Regions from separate parts of the Methylomicrobium album BG8 genome, predicted to be linked through region 2. Evidence: predicted binding sites of a transcription regulator. Region 2 holds the regulator's gene; the other holds the start of a gene.

Region 1 (15,687 bases), 1.7 Mb from region 2:
CAAAAATCGATCCGTCCTCGAATTAAGGACGGCGAACGATATTAGGGCTGGATATTGAAATACGGCGGCATTTTGTGGATGTAAGCCATATACATCGAATCGGCCATCGTCCACAACACGTCCAATTTGAATTGCAGAATCTTGATCATCCGCTCCTGCTGTTCGCGGGTTTTGTACCAGTCCAGCGTAATTTCGAGGCCGTGTTCGACATCGCGGCGGGCTTCGGTCAGGCGCTTGCGGAAGTAGATGTAGCCTTCCTTTTCGACCCAGGGATAATGCTCCGGCCAGTTGTCGAGGCGCTGCTGATGAATCTTCGGCGCGAACAGTTCGGTCAGCGAGGAACTGGCCGCTTCGTGCCATTCCGCATGGCGCGCAAAATTGACATAGGCATCGACCGCAAAACGCACGCCGGGCAGCACATACTTTTCCGAAACGATGTCCTCGCGCGTCAGGCCGACCGCAAGGCCGAGCTGGATCCAGGCTTCGATGCCTCCCGGGTCGCCCGGGTGGCCGTCGTGGTCGAGAATGCGCTGAATCCATTTGGCGCGCGTTTCGCGGTCCGGACAGTTAGCCAGAATGTTCGCGTCCTTCAGCGGAATAGAGACCTGGTAATAATAGCGGTTCGCGACCCAGCCCTGGATCTGCTCGCGGGTCAGCTTGCCTTCGTTCATCAGGACATGGTACGGGTGATGGATGTGGTAGTACTTTTCCATGCCGCGCAATTCGGCTTCGAATGCCTGCCGGCTCCAGGGCTGCTTGTCGTTCTGGCTCATGTCGTCTCCGTTATAGATCGATTTCCAACCCGTCATACGCGACCTCGATGCCGTTCGCATCGAGAATTTTGCGCTGTTCCGAATCCTCGTCCAGAATCGGATTGGTATTGTTGATATGGATCAAAATCTTGCGGGCCTCGCCGATGCCGTTCAGCACTTCGATCATGCCGCCTTCGCCGGACTGCGGCAAGTGGCCGATCTCCCGCGCCCTTTTGTGGCTGATCCGCTGCGCGCACATCTCGTCGTCGGTCCAGAAGGTGCCGTCGACCATCACGCAGGCGGCCGCCTGCATCGCTTCCAGTACATGCGGTTCGATTTCGCCGAGGCCCGGCGAATAAAACAGTTTTTTGCCGGTCGAAATTTGCTCGACGATCAGGCCGATGTTGTCGCCCTCGTGCGGGTCGTAACGGTGCGGCGAATAAGGCGGCGCCTTGCTTTTCAAAGCCTGCGTGTAAAAGCGCAGATCGTCGATGCCTGGAATCGTGAAGCTGCCGCCGTCGGTCGGCACCGGATGGTGATTGACCGTGCAATAATGCGAAAGCATGTTGAACACCGGAAAACCGGTGGTCAGGTCCTGACGGACCATCTCGGTGCAATAGATGTCCAGCGGCTTGCCTTCGCGCAGCATCAGAAGGCCCGTGGTATGGTCGATCTGGCTGTCGATCAGCAGAATCGCCTTGATGCCCGTATCGCGGACGCCTTGTTGCGGCTGAATCGCCGGAAACGCTTCGAGTTGCGCGCGAATATCCGGCGAGGCATTGATCAGCAGCCAGTTACGGTTGTCGGTACCGACTGCAATCGAGGACTGGGTGCGGGCCTTGCCGTTCATTTCGCCGCGCCGGATCCTCCGGCAATTGTTGCAGTTGCAATTCCATTGCGGAAAACCGCCGCCGGCTCCGGCGCCGAGAACTCTGATTTTCATGAGGTAAGATGATCCTGCTCTTGCGTGAAAATGCTCATACTATAAGGGAATCCCGATCGTCAGGCAAAAAAAAGGGGACCTTGCGATCCCCTTTTTTGACCAGTTCTAACAGCCGATTAACGGTTGTAGATATACATGGTGACTTCAAAACCGAAACGCAGATCGGTATAGCTTGGTGTTTCCCATTTCATAGCAGTAACCTCCAGAAGTTATTTGTGTTTATGCCAGCTTGATCAAGTAAGCCAAGCCGAAGTATACGACGAATCTCCAGATCAACGCAACCTTATTGCCCGGTCCCGGACGCCGATCGTTTCAAGTCTTTCGCTCGATTTTCCCGGCCATTTTGTCAAGCTCTTGAGAAGACGCGCGAAAAGGCGACTAAGTTCCTTCGGTTTTTTGCCCGCCGCCGAGTTGCGCCTTGGAAAATGAAGGCGCCAAAACCGCACAGAAAGAGTGGACTTACGGGTGTTTTTTTAATACGGAAAAGGGTATGATCTTTTTTCACCTGATTTTCGAATATAACTAAAAAAATTCATGAGGAGGCGATATGGGTGAAGTTACCGAACTTTTTCTGGTCATGCTGGTACTCGCGGCGGGCGCGTTTGCGCCGCTCGGCTATTTTATCTATAAATTTTCGCAAACCCAGGCGAAACCTTTCGGCGAAACCGAACCGCATGGCGATAGCCCGTCGGTGATCAACGATTTTGCCGAAAAGATCATCGGCCTGATCAAAGGCCTTGTCAGCGGCAAATAACAGCCGCCATCGCCCACCGGCATTTTCAACAAGACGCAACAACCTGCTTGCGAACCAGACCCGCCGGGTTTCGCTACCCGGCGGCGTTTTCCCGCATTCCCCGGCAAATTCCATCGAGCAGGCCGGAGCGAAGCGCCCGGCAGGGCCCCTCGTCATTCCAACTCAGGAAATCGCGAAGCTTTCGCAGAACTCGAGCAAGGACTCCAGGCTCATCGGCTTGGCGATAAAATAGCCTTGCGCCAGATCGCACCTCACCGCTTTGAGCGCGCGCCAGTCCTGCTCGGCCTCGACGCCTTCGGCGGTACATTTGATGCGGAGCTTGTGCGCCAGATCGATGCTCGACTGCACCATGATGCGCAGCGACTCATTATCGGAAAAGCCCTTCACGAAGGTTTGGTCGATTTTCAGCTCGCTGAAAGCGATGCGCGAAATCTGCTGCATGCTCGAATAACCGGTGCCGTAATCGTCTATCGACAGCCCGAACCCGCGCATGCGCAGCCGCGCCAGATTTTCCAGCGCGTGGGCCACGTCGGTCATGGCCGCGGTTTCGGTCACCTCCAGAATAAAGTAACGGGGATCGACAGCCGCATCGTGCATGACCTGCGTAATCCGGTTCGCCAGCGTCGTATCGGTCAGCGAAGTCAGGGAAATATTGACCGCCATGCTCAGCTTCCGGCCGCTTTCATGCAGCCGCCGGCAGGCGAACGCGGCTTTTTTCAGGATGGTGAAGGTCAAGCCATCGAGCTTGCCGTTACGTTCGAGTACTTCGATAAACGCATGGGGCCCGATCACGCCATGCTCCGGATGGATCCATCGGGCCAATGCTTCCACACCTTTGATTTGCCCGTAAACGACGTCCACTTTCGGCTGGAAAAACGGCTCGAACTGATCTTTCTCCAAACCGGCCAGAATTTCTTCCAGAGAAAAGTTTGCCGGCAAAGAGGCTATCCTCTCCTGCTTCGGCCAGACGGCTTCATGCCGGGCTATCAGCGTTTGCAGGCGGGACCGGGTTACGGGTTTTTCGATCGCGCCCAGCAATCGGATTCCGTAGGCCCGCGCCATTGCTTCCACCGAAGCGATTAAGGCAGCATCCAGAGCACTCATGATGATCAGTGAAATATCGGCGTAATAACTCCCCATGTGCCGGAAATATTCCATCCCATCCATTTCCGGCATTTCCAGGTCGCTGAGCACAATGTCGACCGCAGGCGCGGATTGCGCCTGCAATATCTCCAGCGCCTGTTTACCGTCTCCCGCCTGCCGCACCGACTTCGCCCCCATGGACAACAGCATGTCGGCCAGCGTTTCGCGTTGAAAGTCATCATCCTCAACGACGAGAAAATGCAATTCTCCGGCCTCATCGGCTTTCCTCAAAATATGTTCATTCGGCATCGGACAATCCAGAGACATAACTTTCAAACTTGCGCGCCGCATCGGCCAGGATTTGAATGCCGAGACCTGCGGCATCGAAATCGTTCCGCTTCGCGGCTTGCTCGATGGCTGCACAGGCATTCGCGAGTTCGCGCGCGCCCACCATTTTACTGGCGCCTTTGATACGGTGCGCCATGAGCGCCACGCCGGCCATATCCCGTTCCTCGAAGCGCTTCTGCAATTGTTCGCGGTCATGGCGCTGATGAAGCTGGAATTTGCGCAGCAGCGCAATCTGCCCCGCCTTATCCGGGACGGTATCGGCAAGCGCGGAAAAATCGACAGGCGCATCGTCCTCTCGCGGGGCGTCTTCAAAAGAAGCCGCCGCCTCGTCCATGCCATGCCATTGAAGCCTCCGCAAGAGCATCTCCCGTAACACACGCAGATTGGTCGGCTTGACCATGACTTCATCCATGCCGGCGGCACGGCAGCGTTCGTTCTCCTCGCCAAGAGCGTTTGCCGTACAGGCTACGATCGGTATTGGCGGGCGCGCCTCCCGAAACTCGGCCTTACGAACGGCACGGGCAAGTTCATAGCCGTCCATGTTCGGCATATGGCAATCGGTGACGATAGCGTCGATCCGCCGGCTCCGCCAAATCGCCAAAGCCGCTTCTCCATCTTGAGCCGCTTCGGCGCGCAATCCCAAAATTTCGATCTGCCGCACCAGGAGCGCAAGATTGACGGGATGATCATCGACGGCCAGCACGACCGGGGCACTGGCAGCATCCGCAGCCAGTGGTTCGACAACAACTCGCCCGGCATCCCGGGCGAGTTGCTGCACCGGCAGATTCTCGGTCAAAGGCAGGATCAGCGTCAGGCTGAAAGTCGAGCCTTGTCCCGGCTCGCTTTCCAGATCGAGACGGGCGTTCATCATTTCGGCGAGGCGCTTACAGATCGCCAGCCCCAGTCCGGTGCCGCCGTACATCCGGGCCGTATTCTCGGCAGCCTGCGCATAAAGCTGGAACAGGCAAGCTTTTTGCGCCTGATCGAGGCCGATGCCAGTATCCCTGACCGAAAAGCGTATTTTTTGAGCGCCGTCGAATGGTTCGAGCAATTCGGCGCGTATTTGAACCGAGCCCGCCGGAGTGAACTTGATCGCATTACTGACGAGATTGTTCAGGATCTGCGAAAGCCTGAGGGAATCGACAAGATGTGCCTGGCCGATCAGCTCATCGACGTCATGCTGCAGGATCAGTTTCTTCGCGCTGGCGACATGCGCATAGGTATTCACCACATCCTGCACGAGCTGAGCGATTGAAGTCGCCTGTACCGAGAGTCCGAGCTTGCCGGCTTCGATTTTCGACCAGTCGAGAATGTCGCTCAAAATCCGCAGCAGGCTGTACCCGGAATCGCGGGCCGACTGCAAGGTTTTTTTCTGCTCCTTGTCGAGAGGCGTGAGGGCGAGCAGCTCCAGCATGCCCAACAGGCCACTGAGGGGGGTACGGATCTCATGGCTCATGGTTGCCAGGAACGAATCTTTCGCGCGATTGGCGAATTCGGCCTTTTCCTTTGCCTGCTGCAGCAACGCTTCGGTTTCTTTGCGTTGGGTAATGTCGCGCACGATGCCGATGAGCCGGCGCCCGACATCCAGCCACATTTCGCTGACTTTCAGGTCGAGCGGAAAGATGTCGCCATTTTTACGGCGCCCTTGGATCTCGCGGACTCGCTCGATGATACGCGCATCGCCGGTAGCGAGATAACGCTGCACATAGCTGTCGTATTCGTCATGGTAGGACGGCGACATCAACATTTTGATGTTTCGTCCGATGAGTTCGTCACGCGCATATCCGAAGATACGCTCGACGGCGGGATTTGCCGTTTCGAGGATGCCCTTTTCATCGATCGTAATGATGCCGTCGGCCATATTGTTGAGAATAGTCTGAATATGGATAGCGCTGTCGCGCAAGGCCTTCTGCGTAGCATATTCTTCAGTGATGTCGCGGAAAACCAGCACGGCACCGATGACCTCGCCGTCCCGGCTGCGGATCGGCGCACAATTGTCGGCAATCGAACGCTCGGTACCGTCACGGGCAATCAGCACCGTATGATTCGCCAGCCCCCGAACCGCCCTTCTCGCCAGGACTTCGATGACCGGAATCGCCATCCGCTGGCGCGTTTCCTGATTGACGATATGAAAGATCTCGGCAACCGGACGGCCTATGGCTTCCCTGCGCTGCCAGCCCGTCAGCCGTTCGGCTCTCGGATTCAGACGCGTCACCCGCCCCGCCGCATCGGTCGTCAATACGGCGTCGCCGATCGAGTTCAAGGTAACCAAGAGGTTTTCCTCGCTGATGCGCAGGCTTTCGTTCGCCCTGGCCGTCTCCTGCGCACGCAGGTAGACTTCAGCCTCCATCTTTTTCATCCGCTCGCGCAGCTCTTCGGTGAGCTCGCTTTGTTCAATGCCTTGCTGCTTCAGCCGGACAAACTCGGTCACATCTTCGACCCGGTGAATGATATAGGCAAGCGTGCCATCGGCATCGAAAACGGGAGAGTTCAGCGGACTCCAGTAACGTTCCTCGAACTCGCCGCCTTCCGCTTCCGGCTTGCGAATGTCGTATTTTTGAATGGCCATCGCATGGGCTTTTCCGGTATGCCGCACGGATAGCAAGGAAGCCTGAAGATTGCGCACGCCATCGGCGGACGGATCGTTAGGATTATCGGGAAAAACGTCGAAAATGCCGCAGCCGATAATTTCTTCCCGGCGGGTCATGGTGGCGCGCGCATAGTCATCACTGACCGCAACGATATTGAAATCGTAATTCAGCACAAGATACAAGCCCGGCAGGGATTCGAAGAGCACTCGAAAATCCGGTTCCTGCACCGCCTTGGGGCTTCGTCGACTCGAAGGCTCTACGTCCCCGGCCTTAATCATGAGCACCGGCTCCGCAAACCGAATCCTGACAACGGACTCCCAGTACCTTCTACAATCATATGCGCCCCCGGTGGGCGAATGCCCGGCATGAATCGGGAAAACCAAACGAAAGCGATGAGGAAACTCTATCATCGAAACAGAGGCGTCAGGCAGACCTGCCGCCGATTTTCAAAAATAATCATCCAGATGAGATCATACCGGAACCCTGGTATTTACAAGCGTATGAGAGCGGCCGGCAAAAACTTCGCCTTAACGCCTTACATTCATCCGGAAATATCTTCAATCGCGGAGCAGAGGCTCGGAACTGCCACGAGAATTCCGTCTTGTCTGTCGCCGGAATGCGGGCGACTCCGTTTAAACATTTTTCTTTTATCCCGGCCTTTTACCGAGCGTCTTTGCTTTAAAAATCATCACGGACAATGAAGGCGCGTCCAAATTTCCCCGGCGCTGCCCCGCCGCCTCTTTTCGGCGTAGAGTCAATCAAGTCGCTAGTTCTATTAGTATCTCATGCTCAATACCGTGTCAAGCCGTCTTTTTTGCAGCGCCGAAAAAAGCCGGTAAACGCACGGTTTCCCTCCCCCTCGTTCGACCAGCGAATTCGAACATCTCCGGTCTTTCCGCGTTAGTCTCGCCCCCACGAAACCTGTCCGCATCGTTCAAAAAAATATCAACTCGAAGCGACTCTGCCGCATGCGGGACATTTCGGATTTTTCCTGAACCGCATCGTGTCGAACTCCATCGTCAGCCCGTCCAGCAAGAGCAGCCGCCCGGTCAATGTTTCGCCAATGCCTGTGATCAACTTCATCGCCTCCATCGCCTGGATGGCGCCGATGATTCCCGTCACCGGCGCTATGACGCCGTTCGTCGCGCAATTGAGCGGTTCGTCGCCGTCCATCCGATAGAGGCAGTTATAACAGGGGCTGTCTCCTTTGCCCGGCGTAAATACCGCGACCTGCCCCTCAAAACGGATTGCGGCTCCCGACACCAGCGGCGTTCGGTGTTCGACGCATGCCCGATTGATCGCAAAGCGCGTCGCGAAATTGTCGCTGCAGTCGAGCACCACATCGGCCGCTTCGACTTCTGCGGCCAGTTCCTCACCGGCGATCCGCCGCTTGACCACCCGGACATCCACATCGGGATTCAGGCGGCTCAAAGTCTGCCGGGTTGAAATGACTTTCGCGGTCCCTATATCGTCGGTGTAATGCGCAATTTGCCTTTGCAGATTGGACAAGTCGACATCGTCGTGATCGAAAATCGCCAGATGACCGACACCCGCCGCCGCCAGATAAATCGCAGCGGGCGAGCCGAGCCCGCCGGCGCCGACGATCAGCACCTTGGCGGCAAGCAGTTTCTGCTGACCTTCGACATCGATCTGAGGCAGCATGATTTGGCGGCTGTAACGCAAAAGTTGGTTGTCATTCATGAGTCATTTGAATTGGCTAAAGTGGCGAGGATGATGCCAAAGAACTTGACAGACTGCAAAACCCGTTTATTATTAGCACTCATTAAACGCGAGTGCTAATAATTTTTTACCTTTAATTTTTTCAGGAGAGATTGATGAAAATACGTCCGTTACACGACAGAGTGATAGTCAAACGCGTTGAAGAAGAAACCAAAACCGCAGGCGGTATCGTGCTGCCGGGTTCTGCCGCCGAAAAACCAAGCCAGGGCGTCATCCTGGCGGTCGGCACCGGCAAAGTGCTCGACAATGGTGAAATGCGTCCGCTGGAAGTCAAGGTCGGCGACAAAGTCTTGTTCGGCAAATATTCCGGCAATGAAGTCAAGATCGACGGCGAAGAACTTATCGTGATGCGCGAAGACGACATCATGGGTGTGTTGGGCTAAGCCTCCCCCTCACGCAATCACAACCATCAACACATTGGATTAGGAATTAAAATGGCAGCAAAAGACGTATATTTTGGCGATGACGCACGCAGCCGGATGGCGAAAGGCGTCAATATCCTGGCAAACGCCGTCAAGGTTACCCTGGGTCCCAAAGGCCGCAACGCGATTCTGGACAAAAGTTTCGGCGCACCGACCATCACTAAAGACGGCGTATCCGTTGCAAAAGAAATCGAATTGAAAGACAAATTCGAAAACATGGGCGCGCAAATGGTCAAGGAAGTGGCCTCCCACACCTCCGACGTGGCCGGAGACGGCACCACCACCGCGACCGTGCTGGCGCAGGCGATCGTCAACGAAGGTTTGAAAGCGGTTGCGGCCGGCATGAACCCGATGGACCTGAAGCGCGGCATCGATCTGGCCGTCACCAAAGCGGTCGATGCGATCGTGGCTTCTGCAACCCCATGCACCGACAACAAGGCGATCGCGCAGGTCGGCACGATCTCCGCCAACTCGGACGAGTCGGTCGGCAACATCATCGCCGAAGCGATGGAAAAAGTCGGCAAGGAAGGCGTGATTACCGTCGAAGAAGGTTCCGGCCTCGACAACCAGCTGGATGTCGTCGAAGGCATGCAGTTCGACCGCGGCTATCTGTCCCCTTACTTCATCAACAAGCAAGACAGCATGAGCGTCGAGCTGGACGATCCGCTGATCCTGATCTACGAAAAGAAGATCTCCAATATCCGCGAAATGCTGCCGATCCTGGAAGCGGTGGCCAAGCAAGGCCGTCCGCTGCTGATCATCGCCGAAGACGTGGAAGGCGAAGCGCTGGCGACGCTGGTCGTGAACACGATCCGTGGCATCGTCAAGGTCGCGGCGGTTAAGGCGCCCGGTTTCGGCGATCGCCGTAAAGCGATGCTGGAAGACATCGCGGTACTGACCGGCGGCACCGTAATCGCAGAAGAAGTCGGCCTGTCACTCGAAAAAGCCGAACTGTCGATGCTGGGTACGGCGAAGAAAGTTCAGGTTTCCAAAGAGAACACCACCATCATCGACGGCGCCGGCTCCGAAGAAAAAATCAAGGGCCGCGTTGCGCAAATCCGTGCGCAAGCCGAGGAAGCGACTTCCGACTATGACAAGGAAAAACTGCAGGAGCGTCTGGCCAAACTGGCAGGCGGCGTTGCGGTGATCAAGGTCGGCGCGGCGACTGAAATCGAAATGAAGGAAAAGAAAGCCCGCGTCGAAGACGCGCTGCATTCCACCCGCGCGGCGGTTGAAGAAGGTGTCGTTGCCGGCGGCGGCACTGCGCTGGTCCGTACGATTTCCGCCCTGGAAAATCTGGAAGGTGCGAACCATGACCAAACGGTCGGCATCAACATTCTGCGCCGCGCAATCGAAGAGCCTCTGCGGCAGATCGTTGCGAACGCCGGCGACGAACCTTCTGTCATTTTCAACGAAGTCAAGAAAGGCTCCGGCAGCTTCGGCTACAATGCAGCAACCGGCCAATACGGCGACATGATCGAAATGGGTATTTTGGACCCTGCGAAAGTTACCCGCACCGCGCTGCAAAACGCGGCTTCGGTTGCCGGCCTGATGCTGACCACCGAAGTGATGATCGCCGATGCGCCAGCCGACAATAAAGCCGGCGGCATGCCGGATATGGGCGGCATGGGTGGAATGGGCGGCATGGGCGGTATGGGCGGCATGATGTAGTTGCCCTGCATGAATAAAGCCTTTTCGCTTTAAATCCAGAGCCCCGGCTGAATGTGAATTCAGCCGGGGCTTTTTTCTTTATCGTCTCTGCCAAACAAGCGATACAGCGGATTTTGCCGGCAGAGTTTTTCCGCTTGCCGCTTGCCGCTTGCCGCTTGCCGCTTGCCGCTTGCCGCTTGCCGCTTGCCGCTTGCCGGTTTTCCGGTTTTCCGGTTTTCCGGTTTTCCGGTTTTCCGGTTTTGAAATCTATAGTCTAAACTTGGTTGAATAAAGATTTCTGTTTCGAGCCTTTTATCTTGTTCATCGTTGGCAGACTCATTTCATGACATTATCCAAGCAACTGTTACTCCTGATTTCAGCGCTGTTTTTAGCGATATTCATCGTCAATTATGTCATCAGCATCCACAATATCAGGAGTTATCTGCAAGTAGAATCGCAAGTCCATGCGCAGGATACCGCGACCTCGCTGGGGCTCTCCTTAAGTCCCCATATTGTCAACGAATCCGACCCGATCCTGAAAACAATGATCAGCGCCATATTTGACATGGGCTATTACAAAGAGATCAAGCTGGATAATGCTGAAAACAAAACGTTAGTCAAATTAAGCAATAACCAGGTTTTCGATGAAGTGCCGCACTGGTTCGTGAATTTGCTGCCGATGGAACCTGCAACCGCGGAAAGCGAAATCAGCGCGGGGTGGACGCCCGGCGGCACCGTTTATGTCACGGTCAACCCCGGCTACGCCTATTTGAAGCTTTATCAGCAAGCCCAAAGTGCGTTCTGTTATTCTTTGGTTTCGTTCCTGTTATCGGTGTGCCTGTTGATTTTCGCGCTGCGCTTCACGCTGAAACCGCTCAAGCACATCAACGATCTTGCTTTGAAAATTGCCGAAGGCCAGTTCGAAACCATCACTCGCTTACCCTGGACCATCGAAGTTAACAATGTCGCAAACTCGATGAATCTCATGTCGCGCAAATTAAGCGGCGTGATGGCGAACCTGAACGACAAACTGTCTTCTCTGGGCCGTAAACTGCAGCTCGACAGCTTGACCGGCCTTTACAATAAAAGTACTTTCGATTCCGACCTGAAACAGCTTTATCTGGAAAATACCGACGGTTTTCTTTTTCTGGTCAAAACCGACAGCTTGGCAAGCCTTGTCAAAGAACGCGACAGCGAAGCGATCGATGCTTTTCTGCAAAGCTGCGCTTCGCAATTGAAGCAAACCTCGGAAATCTTTTCGGCCGAAGCCACCGTCTATCATTTCTATGGCGCGGAATTCGCTGTACTGGCTCGCAATCTCCAGTGGCCTGAAGCCGAAAAACTGGCAAAATCCTTGAGCCTTGCCTTGACCGAATTAGGCCGCGTCCATCAGAAAAACGACATCGGCCATATCGGCGTAGTGGCTGTCGACCCGTTAAGCTCTCCCGAAACAATATTGCCCGCCGCCCACGAGGCCTATGAACAGGCTGTCGTGATCGGCCCTAACAGCTATTACATCAGAACAGGCGGCGAACAGGCAAAGGATGTCACCGAATGGAAAGCGCTGGTATTCGACATCGTCGATCGGAATTTCTATAAAATTCAGTTTATCGGCCCGATAATTCATATCGCCGATAACCGGATTTTAATGGAGGAAGCTTTTATTCAGGTCTTCGACAAGCAAGGCGTCCCTCTGCCGGTCGGGGTATTCGTTTCGATTGCCGAAAAATATGAAAAGATCGTCGCCCTGGATTGCGGCATGATCGAGAAAGTCGTCGCGCATTTAAACAATACCTCTTCCGCGCAGCATATCGCCATCAATATTTCGACACGAACGATCAAAAACAGCGGTTTCAGGACATGGTTCTCAAATCTCCTGAAACAGAATACTTCTGCCGCCGCCCGATTGATCATTTGCTCTTCTGCCTATGCGGTAGCCAAGAATTTCGAAGCCTATCATGAATTCATTGATTTTTTACATGCTTCCGGCGTACGCGTCATCCTTAAACGCTTCGACAGCCATTCGCTGTCGCTCAATCAGCTCAAAATGTTAAAGCCGGATTTCGTCCGCCTCAGCCAGGAGTTGAGCAACGGCTTACAAGGCAATGAGGAAAAAATCTCGTTCTTACAGACCGTCAAAGAAATCGGCGAATTGCTGGACATTTCCATCCTTGCCGAAAACGTCCGCGCGGATGTCGATTTCGATATCGTCAAGAGTATCGGGCTCGACGGCGCAAGCCGCTGATGATGCGCTACAGAAGAGGCCTCAATAAACAAACGCCATGCCGAGCCTTTTACGTCCTCTTCCCGTCAAGCTGGCCATTTTTTTCCTCAGCCTTGCGATAGCGTGCAATGCATTAGGCTGGATTGAACTGACCAGCGAAATACTGCTTCAGGTAAAAGCTAAGTATGGTGACCGAGCCGAACGCCGCCTGATCGAATGGCAAAACCTGCTCCGTTCCGCTAAAAATCTGCCCGAAAAAGACAAACTTGACAAAGTTAATGATTTTTTTAACCTGAATTCGTTATTCGTTGACGATATAATACATTGGAAAGTGGAAGATTATTGGGCGACTCCTTTGGAATTTCTCGCAACGGGCGCTGGCGATTGCGAGGATTTCGCGATCGCTAAATACTTTACACTGAAAGAACTGGGCGTCGATGAAAATAAAATGCGCATCACCTATGTTAAAGCGTTACGATTGAATCAGGCGCATATGGTCTTGACTTATTTCAAAACGCCCAAGGCGGTTCCAGAAGTGCTCGATAACTTGATCCCCGACATCAAACCGGCTACGCAGCGCACCGACTTATTGCCGGTTTACAGCTTTAACGGTACCGGTTTATGGATTGCCAAATCCCGAAATGCCGGCAAACAGGTAGGCAATTCGGATCGGCTAAGTTTGTGGAACGATCTCAAGCTCAGAATGCTTAAAAATCCTTTTTAGCCCGATGAAACCCCTGTCGTACCAAATCAAGCGTACGTCGAGAGCGTCTAGAACCCGAATCGTCGTCACCGCCGAAAAAATTGAAGTGATCGCACCGCCTGATGTTTCGGACGACGTACTGCACCAGTTCGTCAAGGAAAAGTGGCCTTGGATTACTGCCACGATGCAAAGACTAAAAGCCCGTAAAGTACATAGTCAAAGCCTCGCGCCCAAAACTTATCATCACGGCGCTCCCGTTCCTTATCGGGGAAAAACCTATCCTTTGTCTTTGGCACCGACAAGATTGAAAAGAATCAAGATCGAGCATACCGATGTATTCAAGGCACACATCCCTCATACGCAATGGGAGACGGTCAACAGCGAGGAGATTCGCTCCGCCATTATCCGGTGGATGAAGCACAACGTCAAAATCACCGTAGAACAGCTGGTGCTTCAACACGGTCCCAAACATCAGCTTTTCCCGAAATCGATTACCATCAAATCTCAAAGATCGCGCTGGGGCAGCTGCGGCATTCATAACGATATCACCATTAACTGGCTTCTGGCGCTGGCTCCGCTTGAGATTCTGGAATATGTCGTTGTCCACGAACTATGCCACATCAAAGAAAAAAATCATTCGAAGCATTTTTGGTCACTCGTCGCCCAACATCTTCCAAATTATCGCTGCGCACAGCTATGGCTTAAGCAGCACGGTCAAGTGCTGATGCTGGGCTTATAAAAAATCGAGGATCGTTTTGCCATCGTCTCTCGACCACAGCACAAATTTGCTCAGGTTTTATCTCAAAATACCGCACTTTCATTGATGCACCACAATAATCATATAGTTACTATATTCTATTTATTAATAAATTTTAATTATTCCGCAATTATTTAATATACAAGCATTTTATTATTAGGCTATTTCATATAACGGCTAATTGACATTTTATTAAGATTTTATTTTGAAATCTGGATTTATTACTTTCCTCATCTATGATTTAATTACGATTAAAAATGGGGGCCTTACATGTCCAGATTAACTTCTTTGATTTTTTTAACGTTTTTATATTGCTCTGCATCTTACGCCTATACAGACATTGAAGAGGGCCAGCAAAAATTATTGACGAAGGCTGGAAAGCTCGAACCTCTTAATCCCTGGGAGTCGGCGGTACTTTATTGCAAAGCTGCCCGAAACGGCTCTCTTGAAGCTTATTACCGGCTGGGCATGCTGTTTGCCTTCGGCCAAGGCGTTCCTGAAAATAGGGAAGTCGCCGCCTCTTTATTTGCCACCGCCGCTCAACAAGGGCATTCGGAAGCCGGCAAAATGCTTGAAACCATTCTTTATAGCTCCGACAAGTTGCCCGATTGCGTTCTTTCGAATACTAAGCCGCCACGCGGTCAGCTTTATTCACGAGGGTTCAACGACGCTACTTTGGATGCAGTTCTCTCTTCACTGAGAAAGGATCGTCACTGGATTATCAATATGGTCAAGCAAATCGCCTCCTGGCATCAAGTCGACCCCAGGCTGGCTTTGTCCATCGTCAGTGTCGAATCGGCTTTCCAGGTCAACGCCCGTTCCAAAGCCAATGCCATGGGGCTTATGCAGCTGATACCGTCAACGGCCACGCGTTTCAGTGTACGGGATGCCTTCGATGCAAGTCAAAATGTCAAAGGCGGTGTTCGTTATTTACGCTGGCTTCTCGATCGATATAACGGCGACATCGAACTGGTGGCTGCGGCTTATAATGCCGGGGAAGGCGCAGTAGACAAATACAAAGGCATACCGCCCTATCCCGAAACGCAGAATTATGTGAATAAAGTCATTCATCGTTACCAATCCCGCAGACATGCCTTCAACCTCGGCAAGTTATAAGATTCTCTTTGAATCCTGCTTACTGCCTCTTCCCGATCCACTTGCCATGATCATCCGGGTTTAATCAAATGAAATTCTTGTTGCCGTAAAGATTATCCAAGATCCTCCTTATTCGGAAGCGTTATGTTTACGGATCGCGTAAGCGGCAAAGCGGCCCGCGAAGTCGGATCGCAACACCCTTCAAACTTAGAATTATGGTTTGTAGGACGCGCCGACGCAGGAGCCGCATCGGTTGCGAATGATGCGTTCACTGCGTTCAGCACATCCAATGGTTCTGACCGTTTCAATTCTCGCTATCGATCAATTTCTACGTCAAAAGCTGGGCTACCACTATAAAAAAACGGTTCGCCAGTGAGCATCAGTATGAGAATGTGGCTGCCAAACAGGATCAATGAGAAGCCTGGCAATCGCAACGCGCTGTGTCCTAGCGGTGTTTCTGGATGAAATCGGGAGCACCACGAACCTGCGCAGCCGTTATGGAGGGGCTTTAGATGGTGCCGGCTGCGTATAGACTGCACCGGAGCCATTGGAAAACTTTGACCTTCATTGCCGGCTTGCGAGTCGCTCGACCGACTGTACCGTGGCGCATGACATCTGTTCCAGA
Region 2 (15,687 bases):
AAAACGTTGTTGCCGGACCAACCTGCTGCGAAAGAATGTCGTTTGGCAAAACGCAACATTACAATTGAATGCGAACCTTATTTACCCTTGCTGAATTTGTATCGGTTATTGCCTAAGCATAGGAAATAGCTCAATTTTTTAAGAAGAAATCGTCCAGCCTCGCCACATAGCCAGACCGGCTGGCACTCTGGTTTAATCTGCGGAGAGCGGAAAGGTAAATAATTCGTCGATGCGTCCGTTGGGCTAAATAGGCAGTTTTTCCAGCATCGGGACGAAGAACCAGGGCCGTTGAGAGCCTGACCGTGCAACAGGCAGTGCGCCTTCCGGTGCATTTCGAGCCGGCGAAGAGCCAATGCTTTTGTCGCCGCAGGTACCAGGCCAGGCGGTCGGACAAGGATGAACTGTCCACTCCGAGTCGTTCGGATACCGATGATTTTTATTCCGATAATAACTAAAGTGTTACAATATTATTAATATTGAATCACAACTATCAATCCATTGCGGCAGCCTTTTAATCCCCGTTTTTCAATACCTCTCAAACCACTGACCTTGATTAGGAAATGCACAAAATGTTTATCCCATTCCATTCCGGTATAAGCCAAGCCCTTTCAGTACCCGTCTTTTTAGTAGCGAGCACCTTGATGCTGACAGGCTGTGCGAGCACCGCGAAAGATAAGGAATCGTCGGTAGACATTACACCCCCCTCGCCTCAGGCAAGCCAGACGGATCCTTTTGAAGGATTCAACCGATCGATGTATAACTTCAATATGAAATTGGATAAATATTTTTTCAAACCGGTCTCCGACGGTTATAAATTTATTACGCCCGATTTCGTGGAAACCGGCGTCAGCAATTTTTTTAATAACCTGAAAGGCATCAATGTCGTCTTGAATGACTTTCTGCAGGGAAAGTTCGCTCAAGGCGCCTCGGATACCGGCCGATTTCTGACCAATACGACGATAGGCATCGCAGGTCTGGTCGATGTAGCGAGCGAATTGGGTTTACATTCCAACGTCGAAGACTTCGGGCAAACACTGGCAGTCTGGGGTGTCGGCGAAGGTCCCTATCTGGTGCTTCCGGTCATGGGGCCTACAACTATCCGTGACGGTAGCGGCGGTATCGTGGACAGAGCAGCCAATCCGGGCACCTATGTACCGTTTACCGGTATTATAGAAGGCATCAACGATCGCGCCAAAGCCCAAGGCGCGTTGAACTTTATCGACGAGGCCGCATTGGACCCGTATGTGTTTACCCGCGAGTCCTTCCTGCAGTATCGCCGGCATCTGGTGAATGACGGAAAAACCGAGATCGGCCTCGATCATTTGGATCTGGATGCCTCCTTCGATAGTTCTGCCGATCCGAAGGCGGATAATTCCGAAACCGAAAAATCCGCTACCGATGCGTCAGGCGAGGACCTTGTATCCGTAAAGCCTGCCGATAAGGCCGCGCCTGCCAATCGCCCGGCTTACGACGCGATGATCGAAGCCTTCGAACAAAACTCGGCCAAAGTCGACCGGTTAAGCAAAATCATCAACCGTTGATCTCTTCTACATATTATCGATTCAACCGCAGGAATACGCGCAAACTTAGCCTACCGCCCGGCGTTGTGTTATCGCCGGGAAACCCGCGATCCTAACTTTGTACAGCCGTCGTTATAATAGCGAACGGCGGCTGTCGGGCCAGTGCATCGGGCTGAAAGGCTAGACGTCCACTGCGGACAACGAAGCATCAGTCTTGAAATCCGGCGAAAATTCAGCCTTTTTTCGCATCTCCGGAGACGGTTGCACCGGCTCGGTCAGGCTTTCCCATTCCGATAAAATCGCCATTGCCTCTTCCCTGCTGCTGCCGCAGACATCTTCGGTCGGCTGAAAGCCGGCGCATACGCGAGGGCGGCTGGGGTGCAGAAATATCGCGCATTTGTTTTCTTTGTCCAAATGCAGACAGTGTATGCCGGCGGGCTTGCCGAAGGGATGTAACGGCATCGGGGAAGAAATGGATGGCGCGATACAACACGCGCCGCAGCCAGCTCGACACTGCATCGAAGAACCTCAAAGATTGAAAAAGACGCACTCATATAGTTAATTTTAATGCCTTCCGCGGCTAAAACCGTCATTCTTTATCGCGCATTTCTCAAAATCTATCATCTACTGTAGATGTAGAGCTAGAGTATGAGCTGGTGATATACTACGAAAATATAGTGCTACATTACCTAGCAAGTCTTATGGTGCCAGATTTTCGTGCTCTCGGCGAGGCAAAGAATATGATCGAAAATATTGAAGAAGTCAAAAATCAGCTGAAAGAACTTTCAGAAGTCATCAATTCCTTTACATCCGAAGCCGTACAGCTGCGCATTATCGATTTGGTCTTCAATGCCCAGCAAAAGAAAGCGCCGGACATCACGGCACAAGAACCGGAACACATCCCTCCTCGCCCCAAAAGAAAAAGAATCAAATCAAAAGTTAGATCGTTGTCGACAGACAGGGCAGCGAACGGGGAAGGCCCCGTGTCCATACTCACCAAACTGGCCGAAAGCGCTTTCTTCGAACAACCGCAGTCGATCCGCTCGATTATCGAATATTGTGAAGTCAATTTCGCCAAGAAAATCAGGCAAAGCGATATTTCGGGTAAATTGGCAAAGATGGTGAGGGAAGGCATTTTAAAACGGGAAAAAAACGCAGAAGGCCAATATGAATACAGCAAACCCTAAAGCCGATTTACCCGTTTCGATCGAATTCAACCGAGAAATAGCCTTTTACTCACGCCTTCACCGCCAGATCGGCGACGACCCCTCGCACCCCGTCAACCACGTCGACAAGAAACTCGTAATCGAGCTGCTCTATTCTATCGCCCGGTTTGTGGTAATAAGGATAGCGCAGCGGTGCCGTATCGGTGACCATCAGGGCCGGATAGCCCTGCTTCCAGAACGACCAGTGGTCGGAACTCCACGCCCTCGGAAAACCGGTCGGCAGCGTAAAGGTTTCGCAGGGAATCACGGAATGCCGCCGAAACGATTCGGCTGCTTCGGCAAGCAGAGTATACGAACGGCGGTTGCCGACCAGGGCGATGAAATTACCCCGCGTCGGCGCCATGAGACCGAACAGCGACAAACGCTGGCTGCCGCGTTCCAGGTAGCGGCAGGCGATGTTTTCCAGACAGACCATCGCGACCACATTTTCGCCGCGCTCGCGGCAACGTTCTGCGTAGAGATGGCTCCCCATCTTCTCGGTGCGCAGGAACGGCTTTTCTTCGTTGGTAAACGCGACAAAACGCAAGGTACGGGCGACCGGCCCGGCCGCGAACGCACGGGCCAGCGAGATCAGTGCCGCGACTCCTGACCCGTTGTCGTTGGCGCCGGGCGATCCCTGATGCGTATCGTAATGCGCGCCTACGATCACGATTTCCGACGGCGAAACATCGCCTCGCACCTCGGCTTCGATATTGGCAAATCGCTTACCTTCCGCCTCATACTCCTGCCTAGCCGGGATATAGCCGGCATCGCGCAGCCATCGGTCGATCAGCGAAGCCGCTTCAATCAGTTGCGGATAACGGTAAACATTGCGCTCGCCGATATCGCTGGCAAGCCGGTAGATGTCTTCGCGTAGTTGCACGATATGCTGCTTCGATGCGTTCATCCCGACCCCTCCTCTGCGTAAACCTATTCCTATTGGCAAGGGAGGGCTTACATGAGTTCACTTTTTGAGAAAGGACTACTGGAGACTTTGAAATAGGCAACAGGGTAAATGGAATCTAGTGGTAGGTAGTTATACCAATAGCCCAGGTCATGCTCTAGCTTTACAATTTTCTCCATTGCTATATCTTTATTTTCGCTTCTGCAAAGCGAATAGATGTTCGCATATTCAGAAAACTGAAACCCTACAAACCACGAAGCTTCCGGCCGAACAACATGGCCTTAGGCTTGACAACAATTGGCGCGTAAACCCTACGGAGAATTTTTATGCGCAGAATCGTTTTCTGTAACAAAGGCCTTGCAATAGTACTGCTCTCGTCAGCCATACTGACCGGCTTGCTATTTTATCTGCAAAATACAACCTGGATTGAAACCGAATCCGCCCCCTTGGATTCGGATGAAGAGTCTTCACTACCAAGCCGCCTGAATAATATTTTCATTGATTTCATCGCCGAACACCTCAAACAAAAAAAAGAGCAAAGCCTGTTGCAAAATGGCCTTTCCGAACAGGAACTCATTGCACGCTTGCTGGATGAATCGGCCTCGCTCGATATTCGCAAACTGGATGCCTGGCGATTGGCAGCAATGGGCACGCCCAATGCCAGGCAGGCGTTACTTTCGCTGCTTGAAAACGGGTCGGATGCGATGCGCGCGATAGTCGCCGAAATGCTGGGGCATAGCCGGTGGGCAGACATTCCTGAACTTCTTGCCTCATTATTCCAGGAGCACAATCTTAAGATTTCGCGAGGCGCCGTTTCGGGCTTGATTTTACATGGCGGCTCCAAGTCCATGGAGATGCTACGGGATTTGCTGCTGAACGAAACGACGGATGAAGCCATAAAACGCTATATCGCCTATCGTTTGGGTAACGTGCAGAGCGCCGCCGCGTTGGAAACATTGAAGACAGCCATCTCAACGCCGTCGTTGTCCGAAGAAACCTTTCGCCATATCGCGGTAAGTCTTGGCAAGTTCCCTTTCCAGCAAACCTCCGGGATATTCCGTCAGATTATGGATAATCCTCATCTAGATGCGGAACTCAAAACCGATGCCACCGAGTCGCTCATCCATGCAGGTAAAGCTTCTCTGCCGTTTTTACAAGAGATTAGCGCCACCAATGCCGATCCTGAAGTTCGCGCCTCGGCAGCCTGGGCGGCTGGAGCGCATCCGAACACGGGTCACCTGGGCCGCCAGTTTGCCGACTCATTGCAATCCGAAGCCCATGATGACGTGCGCCGCCGCTTATACGAATCCATGATGCGCCAAACCGATATTCCGGCCGATACGCTACTCGATCGCACCTTAACCGAAACCAAGACGGCCACGCGCATCGCGGCGGCCAATATGCTGGCAATGGCTTTGCAGCAGCCCGGCACGGGCGCCGCCGTGCAACACAGTTATGACCAAAAAATCGTGCCGCAATTACTGGCCACCGCATTGAGCGATGAAAGCATCAATTTACGCTACCGGGCCGTTTTTGCGCTGACGCGGGCCGGCACCGAAACAGCCGCCGCCGCTTTGCGGACCATCGAACGACAAGGCGATCCGCAGATATCGGGGCTAGCGGCCCGCAAAATTGCCCTTTTAACGCATTGACTGTTTTCTAACATCCCCCCGAGGAGTCTCCATGTTCAACCCATCCTGCCGTATCAATTTCCATTCTGGCATGGGAATCATACTCGCCGCATGTGTCATGCTGTTCAGTATGAATGCACGCGCCGATGTAAAATGGAAAATCGTGATTAGTCCCAGTAAAAGCGGAGAAATACCCTGGACAACGTCCAGCCCTTCATCCTCCGGCGTATTGGCCTCCAGCGGTACGCTTTCCTTTAACCCCGGATCTTACCTCGACTTGACTTTTTCGCCACAGCCCGGCTACCGCCTGGTATCCGTCTATAAAAACGCGGACCCTTGGACGCCTTGGCTGGACAACAACCGTCATTATCGATTCGGGCCGGTGGAAAAACCTCACGTGATTGTCGCCAAGTTCGAGTTAATCTCGCCGACAGGTTCGTACGATTTCAGCACGCCCGAAATATTGCCCGAGGGCGTCGCCGAGATATTCAACGGCACCGGACATTACAGCGGCGTAGTGCCGTCCGATATGCCCATTGTCGGCGATAAAGCCTTCGATGCCGACATAGCCATGGACGAAAGCGGCAAGCTCGACATCATGCCCAACAGCCTGGAAGGGTATACGCCGGACACAACCGCCAATACCTCGATTGCGGGCATGCTGAAGACCCGGGACGATACCCCTCAAGTAACGGTCAGCGCAAAGTTTAAAGGGGAGTTCGAAGGCGAAAACGGCGAAGGTTCCGGTGTCGGAACATTATCGGATATCAAGACTCTGGGGCAAAATACCCTGCAAGAGGACGAACAAACTCTGAATTCTTCCGGTAGCGGCTCTTATAATGTCAAGCTGAAGAGTAACGATACCGGAGTAAAGGTCAATTATAAGGAAAAAGAGACCTCGATCGCTCTGCCTGTCACAACCGATGCCAACCGCAATTGGTCCTTTAACGTAATGCTTTCCCAGGAGCCCAATGCGAAAGGCAAGCAGGTTACCTACGCGAAAGGAACCGTGACGCTGCCGACCGGCGATATCGTTTCATTTCCGAAACGCATCGTCAAATATTCGAAAACCAAAGGTTATAAGATCCAGTTTTCCCGCGGCACCAATATGACTAGCAGTTCGGTCGACAAAAAGACGAAATTAAGCATCACCCATATGTTGTTCGATTGCCTCGAAAACAACTGCGTATTAAACGACGGGCAAGTGAGCTACCAATTTCTGGGACAAAAAGGAAAAGGAAATCTGTCCGACTTTATGACGAACTAAAGATTTTGGCGAGACGGCTGCCAGGATTTTGGGAAGGCGTCCTCGCAGCCGCCGTTCATGTTCTCTTTCTTTGGATGGCTCTCTACGGCATAAATATTATGATCAAAAAACGCTTCGGAATCCTTGCTATTCTCATCTTGACGGCGGGATGCCGGTTTCAAAAGCCGGACTATGTTCAAATGCTATCGCCTGCCGAATTACGGCAAGCCATGCTGCATCAGGATATTTTTCTGGTCGACGTGCATACGCCGCAGCAGCGGCACATCAAAGGCACCGACCTTTTCATTCCCTACGATGAGGTGGGGAAATACCTGGACAAACTGCCGAAGGATAAAAATGCCGCCATCTATCTCTATTGCCGAAGCGGGCCGATGGGAAATGCGGCGGCGAAATCTTTGTATGAATTGGGCTACCGCAACCTGTTCAACCTGGAAGGCGGCGCGAAAGCCTGGAAAAAGGCGGGACTGGATTTCGAATAAACTGGTGCCTCATTCATAAAGGCAATCGCTCAGATCGGGAAGACGGTTCCACTCGACTTCGCTCCGATCCTCGGCGCCCTGCCCGCGCCCCGTGCCCGTTTCCATTTGGTGCCGATGGAATAGGCCGAAAGATTTGTCGAAATCCGCATTCAGGAATCCGCCGGACAATTGCGCGCAAGCGCAGTAAAGCGCCGAATAATCTTCGGATAGGCCGGACGAACAGGCATTGATCCGGTCGCCGATCAACCGCATCAGCGAGAGAACCGAGCCGTCGTGCTGCCAGCTTACCGGTTGCATGTTCACTTCGGCGCCCTGCATCGCGACCGCATTTAAAGCCAGATAAGCGAGGCCGGTCAACCTGGCCAGAATGACCGTCATGTCGCCCTGCTTGATCGCCAGAAAAACCTGCTTACCACCTTCCATCAGCCAAGCCTGGCGCAATACGATGGTCATGTCGGAAAGACGTCCTTCTTCTCTCGAAAAACCGAAGTGTTCCCGAAATTCTCTGACTGACTGTAAATGTTTGTTCATGGCCGCTTCCTGATGGAAAAACTGCCCCCCATTCGGGCAACAGAAACCTAATTCAAAGAGAAAACTGGTTACATCATGCACAAGTTTACGACTCACCGCGCCGAAAGTTGGTTCATTTCCGGAAATTTGAGGCGACTACTCATGGAAAACCGGGTCTTCTATCAGAAAAAAACGATTCAGGATGCCGACCGAACGGATATGCTTCTCGCCAAGCGCGGTATCGTAAGTGCTGAAAAAAAGATAATCCTTCCGCAATGTCTGCCGGCCCAGCATTTTGGCCGCGAAACCGCCCAAAACCGAACCGATCATGCCTTCGAGCGGATCTTGAGCCTTCCGGGTCCTTTCGATAATCCGTTGACTGATGAATCGATCATACTCGTCCATTTTCGGATTGGTATAGGTCAAAAGGCCGAGAACGGCAATCAGGACCAACGCAGAAGCTAGCGACTTCATCGGAATCTCCCTACATAAAATAAAGCTTGACCAGGTTTATGATGATAGGGTGGGTAGAGCGAAGCGAAACCCATCACACATAGCCATACCGTACCTCGGTCGATGGGTTTCGGCTGACGCCTCCATCCATCCTACCTTCATCGGATATCTGCCTATAAAAAACAGACGGCAGGCCGGTCCGCCTGCCGCCCGGACTCGAAAGACCGCTTATTTGAACACCGCGGCCGGGAATTGCATCGTCATGCAGTGCAGACTGCCGTATTGATGCACCAGCGGCCGGCAGGGAGTCGGAATGATCTTGCGGTCCGGAAAACAGCCGGCCAGCCGTTCCAGCGCAACCGCATCCGTCGGGTCGTCGTAAATCGGCACCATGATCGCCTCGTTGATGATCAGGAAGTTCGAATAATTGGCCGGCAACTGGCGGCCTTCTTCGTCGAAGATCGCTTTCGGCAACGGCAGCGGAACCAGATGATAGGGCTTGTTTCCCCAGGTGCTCAGGGATTGAAGCTGGCTCTCCATGCGCTTCAGGCTCTCGTAGAGCGGATTGGTCTCGTCGTCGGCGGAGGTATAAGCAATCGTATGCGCATTGCAGAACCGTGCCAGCGTATCGATATGCGCGTCGGTGTCGTCGCCTGGCAAATTCGGCTGGTCGATCCAGATCACGCGCGAAGCGCCGAAAATCAGGCCGAGTTCGCGCTCGATCTCGTGTTTGGTCAACCCCTTGTTGCGGTTTGGATTCAGCAGGCACTGGCGGGTGGTCATGACCGTATCCTTACCGTCGCTTTCGACACTGCCGCCTTCGAGAATGAAATCGACGTCGCGGGTTTTTACGCCATGGAATAAGGCGGCGGCCAGCAAATTGCGGTTCAGCGCATCGTCGTGTTCATACGCATACTTTCCGCCCCAGCCGTTGAAGCGCAGGTTCACCAGCACCGGCATGCCGTCGTCTTCGACGGTCAGAAAGACCGTGTCGCGGACCCAGATGTCGTTGACCTGCGCATGGATGAAAACGATATTATGATTTATGCCGATCAGCCCGCGTATCCGGTTTTCGTGAACCTCGTCGCGGCAGACGATGAACAGCTTTTGATACTGGCTGATCGTTTCCGCGATGAAACGGTATGAAGATTCCACCTCGTCGAGATGGATGAAATCGCCGGTTTCATGCGGCCATGCAATCAAAACGGCGGATTGAGGTTCCCATTCGGCTGGAAATCGAATCATGGTTGTGAGTTCCCTAAAGTTAGCATTTCCCTGGCATGTGCCAGAGTGTTTTCGGTGAGATTGACGCCGCCCAGCATTCGGGCGACCTCCAGAATGCGTGCTTCGCCGTCGAGCACGCGCACGGTCGACGACGTGATGTCGGTCTGCTGGTTCTTCGCGACGAACAGATGATGATGCGCCTGCGCGGCCACTTGCGGGAGATGGGTCACACACATCACTTGGCGGTCGCGGCTCAAGCTTCTGAGCTTCTGGCCGACGATTTCCGCAATGCCGCCGCCGATGCCCGAATCGACTTCGTCGAAGATCATCGTCGGCGTGGTCCTGTCGCTCGAGGTCGTGACCTGAATCGCCAGACTGATCCGCGCAAGCTCCCCGCCGGAGGCGACCTTCGCCAGGGGTTTCGGCGGCATGCCCGGATTTGCGCTAACCAGAAACTCGATCCTGTCGAGCCCGTTCGGTTTCGGCTCGCGGCTGTCGGGCTCGCTCAATTCGACCCGAAACTCGCCCTGCGGCATGCCGAGCTCCTTGATCATCGCCGAAATCTGCTGCCCGAGCCTGGTGGCGCTTTCACGCCGCTTTTCAGTCAATTCGACCGCCAGTTGGCGGTATTGTTCGAGATATTTGGCGACGTCCGCTTCGAGTTCGCCGAGCCTTTCTTCGCTGTGCGTCAGGTTGTCGAGCTCATGCGCCAGCTTTTGCGCGAGCTCCGGCAAATCCTCCGGAGCGGCATGGTGTTTCCGGCTCAGGCTCTGGATCATTCCGATCCGGCTTTCGAGTTCTTCCAGGCGTTTCGGGTCGGCTTCCTGCAATTCGAGAAAGCGGCGCAGGTCGAGCGCGGCTTCTTCGACCTGGATCTGCGCCTCCGCAAGCAGGGAACACACGCCGTTCAGTTCCGGCGCGAAACGGGCCAGATGAGTTAATTCGCTCACGCAGTGGCCAAGCATCCGCAGCACCGACACCTGGTCGTTTTCGTACAGCACGTCGAGCTGCTGCTGGCCGCTGCTTAGAATGTGGCCCAGGTTGGCCAACTTGCTGTGCTCGTCGGACAAGGCCTGGTAATCGAAATGCGCGAGGTCGAGCTGGGCCAGTTCATCAAGCTGATAGCGCAGCAATTCCTCGCGCTCACTGTGGTCCAGGCTGGCTTTTCTCAGTGCGGATAGCTCCCGGTGCGCCTGATGCCATTGCCGGTAACAGGCGTTTAGCCGGTCGAGCAGCGGCTGGTTTTTCGCGAACGCATCGAGCAGGCGGCGCTGTTCGTCCGCGCCGAGCAACGTCAGATGCGCGTGCTGGCCGTGGATTTCGACCAGTTTTTCGCTGAGCTCCTGCAGCGATTGCAGGGTGACCGGGCGGTTGTTGATATACGCCTTTGAACGGCCGTCATCGCTTACGACCCGCCGGATCAGGCACCTGTCGTCGTCGTCGAGTTCGTTCTCGGCCAGCCAGTCGCGTGCGAACGGCGCATCGTCAAGATCGAATTCGAGATTGATTTCCGCGCGTTTCGCCTCCGGTCGTACATAGCCCGAATCGGCGCGGTCGCCGAGCGCGAGCCCGAGCGCGGTCAACAGAATCGATTTGCCGGCCCCGGTTTCGCCGGTTAAAACCGACATGCCTTTTTCGAGATCGAGGTCGAGCGACTTGACTACGGCCAGATCGAGAATATTCAAATTCAACAGCATTGCGCCCTCACCCATTGCTCCAGTTCAGTTTTTCGCGGAGGATATGGAAAAAATCGTGATCTTCCGGGTGCAAAATTCTAATCGGTTTCGGGTCTTTCTTAATCAGGATCTTGTCGCTGATCAATACGTCAGGAATCTGCAGCTGATCGCAGGTAACCAAGGCATTGATTTGCTTGTTCTGGCAAAAGCTCAGCTCGATCTCGGCGCTGTCGTCGATCACGATCGGCCGGTTCGACATCGTGTGCGGATTCAGCGGCACCAGGACCAAAGCGTTCAGCGACGGCGACAGGATCGGCCCGCCGGCGGACAGCGCGTAAGCGGTCGAACCGGTCGGGGTCGACACGATCAAGCCATCGGAGCGCTGGGAATTTAGGAAGACGCCGTCGATCCGGGTGACGATCTCGATCATGCTCGGCGTGACCCAGCGGTGTACCGCAACTTCGTTCAGCGCGGTCTGTTCGTGAATGACCTCGCCTTCGCGGACGATCTTCGCGCGCAGAAAATAGCGCTCTTCGGCCTTATAACGGCCTTCGAGGATCGCATGCAGGCGGCCGGGCAATTCGTCCGGCGAAATATCGACCAGAAAGCCCAAACGGCCAAGATTGATCCCGATCAACGGAATGTCGAAATGCGCGATCGCGCGGGCAGCGGCCAGAAACGTGCCGTCGCCGCCAACCGCGATTACCAGGTCGCAATGCTGACCCAGCGTCTCAGGCGGTTCCGCCTTGATCGGCCTGCTGTCGATACTATCAATACAAACGGCGCTGTCAGTCGCTAGGATCACTCGATAACCGCTGCCGAGCAGATGATCGTAAAGCAGCGACAATGTATCGGCAATGCTGGGATCGCTGGGTTTGCCGATGATGCCGATGGTGTTGAAAGAAGTCCGCATGGGTCGATAGGAGCCGGTAAATCTGGCGATTATACAAAAAAATTGCTTTTGCATTCGTGTTATTGCCGACAGGCGTTTTCGTAGTCGCAAGGAGCGATACGCTCGGCGGGTTCTCCCCTAATTGAACATTTACGAAAGTCATCTCGAATACAAGCGTCAAAAAAATAAGAATCTATTATCAGATAATAGTAAATATCCCCCGGCAAAGCCGGGGGCTTTATGTTGTGAACCGCTCAAAGCGGTATAAGGGGTCGCTAACGCGGCCCCTAATTTAATAGCCACCTCAAGGTGGCGTTCAGTTCCAAAGATTCAATTGTTCAATTCGCTGGTCTTCTTGTTCCTGGTGCCGTATGTATTCTCGGATCATCGTTTCATCTCGACCCACCGTCGAAACAAAGTAACCCCGCGCCCAAAAGTGTTGCCCCACAAAATTTCGTTTCTTCTCTCCATAAACCCGCGCCAAATGGATGGCGCTCTTCCCTTTGACGAAACCGATCACTTGCGACACCGCATACTTCGGCGGTATCGCAATCAACATATGGACATGATCTGGCATCAAATGCCCTTCCAGTATCCGGCTTTCTTTCTGGCTCGCCAGCCTTCGAAAGACCTCTCCCAAATGCTGACGCAATGCTTTATACAAAGTGCGTCGCCGGCATTTCGGGATAAATACCACATGATATTTGCACTCCCAGCGGGAGTGACTTAAGCTTTCATTCTCGTCCATCAGGTTCTCCTCTATCGTGTACTTGGCGGTTCACGATGCTGAGTTTCCTGATGGACTCCGCTGAATGTCAAACTTTCGCTGTCTCCCCGGCAGAGCCGGGGGATTTCTCATTATTGGTTAATATTTATCAGATATCGATTCAGGCTGTCGTAAATCGCTTACAGGGTAAGCGTGTATGATCCCTATTCCTTGGATTTAATGAGCGCGGGGGCTTAGCTGGGATCAAGTCTGCGTAGATGTGAATCAATTAGCACCCGCACTATATCCCGCACTATATATAGTGTGATTAGCCTGGCTTAATCGAGCCGTCCGGTTGACAACTGGTCCTGTTATTGCTAATTTGTTCAGTTGGCACTCGTATTCAGAGAGTGCTAATAACGATTTCTGTTAGAGGTGAGTGTGAGTCATCCGCAACTAAACGAACGTTCCCTGCAATCGCTGAAAGCGTTGATCGAGCGTTATATCAGTGATGGGCAGCCGGTCGGCTCGCGCGTGCTGGCAAAAGATTCAGACTTGAAGCTGAGCCCGGCCACCATTCGCAACGTCATGGCCGACCTCGAGGACATGGGGTTGATCCATTCGCCGCATACTTCCGCCGGCCGGGTGCCGACGGTCAGTGGATACCGGCTTTTCGTCGACAGCCTACTGACGGTCAAGCCGTTGGCGCTCCAGGAAATCACCCGTCTGCAGGGGAGTCTGTCCCGGATCGAGGATAGGGGACAGACGCTCGAGGCGGCTTCGCGCCTGCTTTCCGAACTGTCGCAGATGGCCGGCGTGGTTACTCTGCCGAAGCGGGAAATGCTGTATCTGCGCCATATCGAATTCCTGCCGTTATCTCATTCGCGGGTACTGGTCATCTTCGTAACCAACGAACAGGAAGTGCATAACAAGATCATTCATACTTCCCGCCTGTTCAGTCCGGCCGAATTGCAGCAGGCAGCCAACTATCTGAATTCGGTGTATTCCGGACGCAGCCTGGCGGCGGTACGCGATGCCGTATTGAAAGAACTGCAGGATGACCGCGAACAGATGAACCAGTTGATGCTCGATGCGATCAAGATGGCGCAGATGGCTTTCGAACCAGACGAAAAGAAAGAAGATTTCGTGCTGAGCGGCGAAACCAATCTGATGGGATTTTCCGAATTGTCGGACCGCGACCGGCTGCGCAGCCTGTTCGAAGCGTTCAGCCAGAAACAGAGCGTGATCCATTTGCTCGATCAGTGCATGAAAGCCGACGGCGTACAGATTTTCATCGGCGAAGAATCCGGCTACGAGGCCTTCGACCATTGCAGCCTGGTGACCTCCTCCTATTCGGTCAGCGACGAAGTGGTCGGCGTGCTCGGCGTGATCGGACCGACCCGAATGGCCTACGAAAAAATCATCCCGTATGTGGACATTACTGCAAAATTATTGAGCGCAGCCTTGAATCCGAAATCCGCATCCCCATCATAGCCCCTATGATAATTTCGGGTGCCCCCAACCGGGCATATAACCATTTTTTGCAGGATCTTTTGAATGAGTAACGAACAGGAAAACTTGGAAACCCAAGTAAAAACCGAGGCCCGGCCTGAGGTGCAGAACCAGGCTGCGGCGGAAGCCGAAGCGCCGGCAACCGAACTGGCCGAGCAAGAGCCGACGGTAGAACAGTTGCAGGCAAAACTGGACGATGCCGAACGAAAAGCTCAGGAAAGCCGGGACAAGGCGGTCAGAACGGTCGCCGAAATGGAAAATCTCCGCAAAAGAACCCAGCGGGACATCGAAAGCGCGCGCAAATACGCGCTCGAGAATTTCGCAAAAGCCTTGTTGCCGGTCATGGATAGCCTGGTACTCGGCCTGCAGGCCGCTACCGGCGACAGCCCGGAAGTGCAGAAATTCCGCGAAGGCACCGAACTGACCTTGAAGCAACTCGAGGCGGTATTCAATAAATTCAACATCGAAACCGTCGATCCGCTCGGACAGCCTTTCAATGCCGAACAGCATCAGGCGATGATGATGCAGGAAATCGAAGGCGCCGAGCCGAATACGGTCGTCAACGTCTTCCAGAAAGGCTATACGCTGAATGGCCGTTTGCTCCGTCCGGCGATGGTGGTGGTCGCGAAAGCGCCGCAAAAACCGTCGCAGGATACCCCGATTATCGATGAACAGGCTTGAACTCGCATAAACAGGCCCCATATTGCAAATCAACGTTAACCATCTAAACAAATTCAAGTCTGGAGCATTCAATGGCTAAAATTATCGGAATAGATTTAGGCACGACCAACTCTTGCGTGGCGGTGCTCGAAAACGGCGTCGCGAAAGTGATCGAAAACAGCGAAGGGGCGCGCACCACGCCGTCGATCATCGCCTTCACCAATGACGACGAAGTGCTGGTCGGCCAGTCCGCCAAACGTCAGGCGGTCACCAATCCGAAAAATACTCTGTTCGCGATCAAGCGTCTGATCGGCCGCCGCTTCAAGGACGATGTCGTACAAAAAGACATCCACATGGTGCCTTATAAAATCGTCGAAGCCGAAAACGGCGACGCCTGGGTCGAGGTGCACGGCAAGAAAATGGCGGCGCCGGAAATTTCCGCGCGTGTCTTGATGAAGCTGAAAAAAGACGCCGAAGCGTATCTGGGCGAGGAAGTGAAGGAAGCGGTCATTACCGTGCCGGCTTATTTCAACGACTCGCAACGCCAGGCGACCAAAGACGCGGGCCGTATCGCGGGCCTCGAAGTCAAGCGGATCATCAACGAGCCGACCGCTTCGGCGCTGGCGTTCGGGATGGACAAGCCGAAAGGCGACACCAAAATTGCGGTGTATGACCTCGGCGGCGGCACGTTCGACATTTCGATCATCGAAATCGCCGAAATCGAAGGCGAACACCAGTTCGAAGTGTTGTCGACCAACGGCGACACCTTCCTCGGCGGGGAAGACTTCGACGCACGGATCATCGAATATCTGGCGACCGAATTCAAAAAGGAAAGCGGCGTTGATCTGCACAACGACCCGCTGGCGCTGCAACGTCTGAAAGAAGCGGCCGAAAAAGCGAAGATCGAATTGTCTTCGGCTCAGCAAACCGACGTGAACCTGCCTTACATTACGGCCGATGCCACGGGTCCGAAGCATTTGAATGTAAAACTGACCCGCGCCAAGCTCGAATCGCTGGTCGAAGACTTGATCCTGAAGACCAAAGGCCC

What was found. Region 2 encodes HrcA, which represses chaperone genes, less so after heat shock. Its sites were predicted from a motif close to TNTTAGCACTCNNNNNNNNNGAGTGCTAANA; they were not measured.
Region 1: the regulator HrcA is predicted to act here: its motif matches at 8,243-8,273, upstream of groES (co-chaperone GroES).

What each region holds. Positions count from the first base shown of each region.
Region 1 covers NZ_CM001475.1:3,979,600-3,995,286, forward strand. Annotated here, with positions in the region: gene pqqC (pyrroloquinoline-quinone synthase PqqC) at 42-773, opposite strand; gene pqqB (pyrroloquinoline quinone biosynthesis protein PqqB) at 784-1,695, opposite strand; gene pqqA (pyrroloquinoline quinone precursor peptide PqqA) at 1,812-1,886, opposite strand; gene METAL_RS17365 (hypothetical protein) at 2,243-2,449, shown strand; gene METAL_RS17370 (EAL domain-containing response regulator) at 2,612-3,841, opposite strand; gene METAL_RS17375 (PAS domain-containing hybrid sensor histidine kinase/response regulator) at 3,831-6,677, opposite strand; gene METAL_RS17380 (HesA/MoeB/ThiF family protein) at 7,417-8,172, opposite strand; gene groES (co-chaperone GroES) at 8,307-8,594, shown strand; gene groL (chaperonin GroEL) at 8,646-10,304, shown strand; gene METAL_RS17400 (bifunctional diguanylate cyclase/phosphodiesterase) at 10,627-12,528, shown strand; gene METAL_RS17405 (transglutaminase-like cysteine peptidase) at 12,566-13,231, shown strand; gene METAL_RS17410 (M48 family metallopeptidase) at 13,236-13,949, shown strand; gene METAL_RS17415 (transglycosylase SLT domain-containing protein) at 14,238-15,083, shown strand.
Region 2 covers NZ_CM001475.1:2,309,674-2,325,360, reverse strand. Annotated here, with positions in the region: gene METAL_RS10015 (hypothetical protein) at 1-129, shown strand, start outside; gene METAL_RS10010 (MlaA family lipoprotein) at 768-1,541, shown strand; gene METAL_RS10005 (YkgJ family cysteine cluster protein) at 1,701-1,982, opposite strand; gene METAL_RS10000 (hypothetical protein) at 2,222-2,707, shown strand; gene METAL_RS09995 (M28 family peptidase) at 2,757-3,632, opposite strand; gene METAL_RS09990 (HEAT repeat domain-containing protein) at 3,956-5,281, shown strand; gene METAL_RS09985 (SDR family oxidoreductase) at 5,352-6,527, shown strand; gene METAL_RS09980 (rhodanese-like domain-containing protein) at 6,707-7,006, shown strand; gene METAL_RS09975 (nucleoside triphosphate pyrophosphohydrolase family protein) at 7,016-7,537, opposite strand; gene METAL_RS09970 (DUF4359 domain-containing protein) at 7,673-7,990, opposite strand; gene METAL_RS09965 (agmatine deiminase family protein) at 8,198-9,214, opposite strand; gene recN (DNA repair protein RecN) at 9,211-10,890, opposite strand; gene METAL_RS09955 (NAD(+) kinase) at 10,898-11,782, opposite strand; gene tnpA (IS200/IS605 family transposase) at 12,078-12,509, opposite strand; gene hrcA (heat-inducible transcriptional repressor HrcA) at 12,909-13,961, shown strand; gene grpE (nucleotide exchange factor GrpE) at 14,025-14,660, shown strand; gene dnaK (molecular chaperone DnaK) at 14,732-15,687, shown strand, end outside.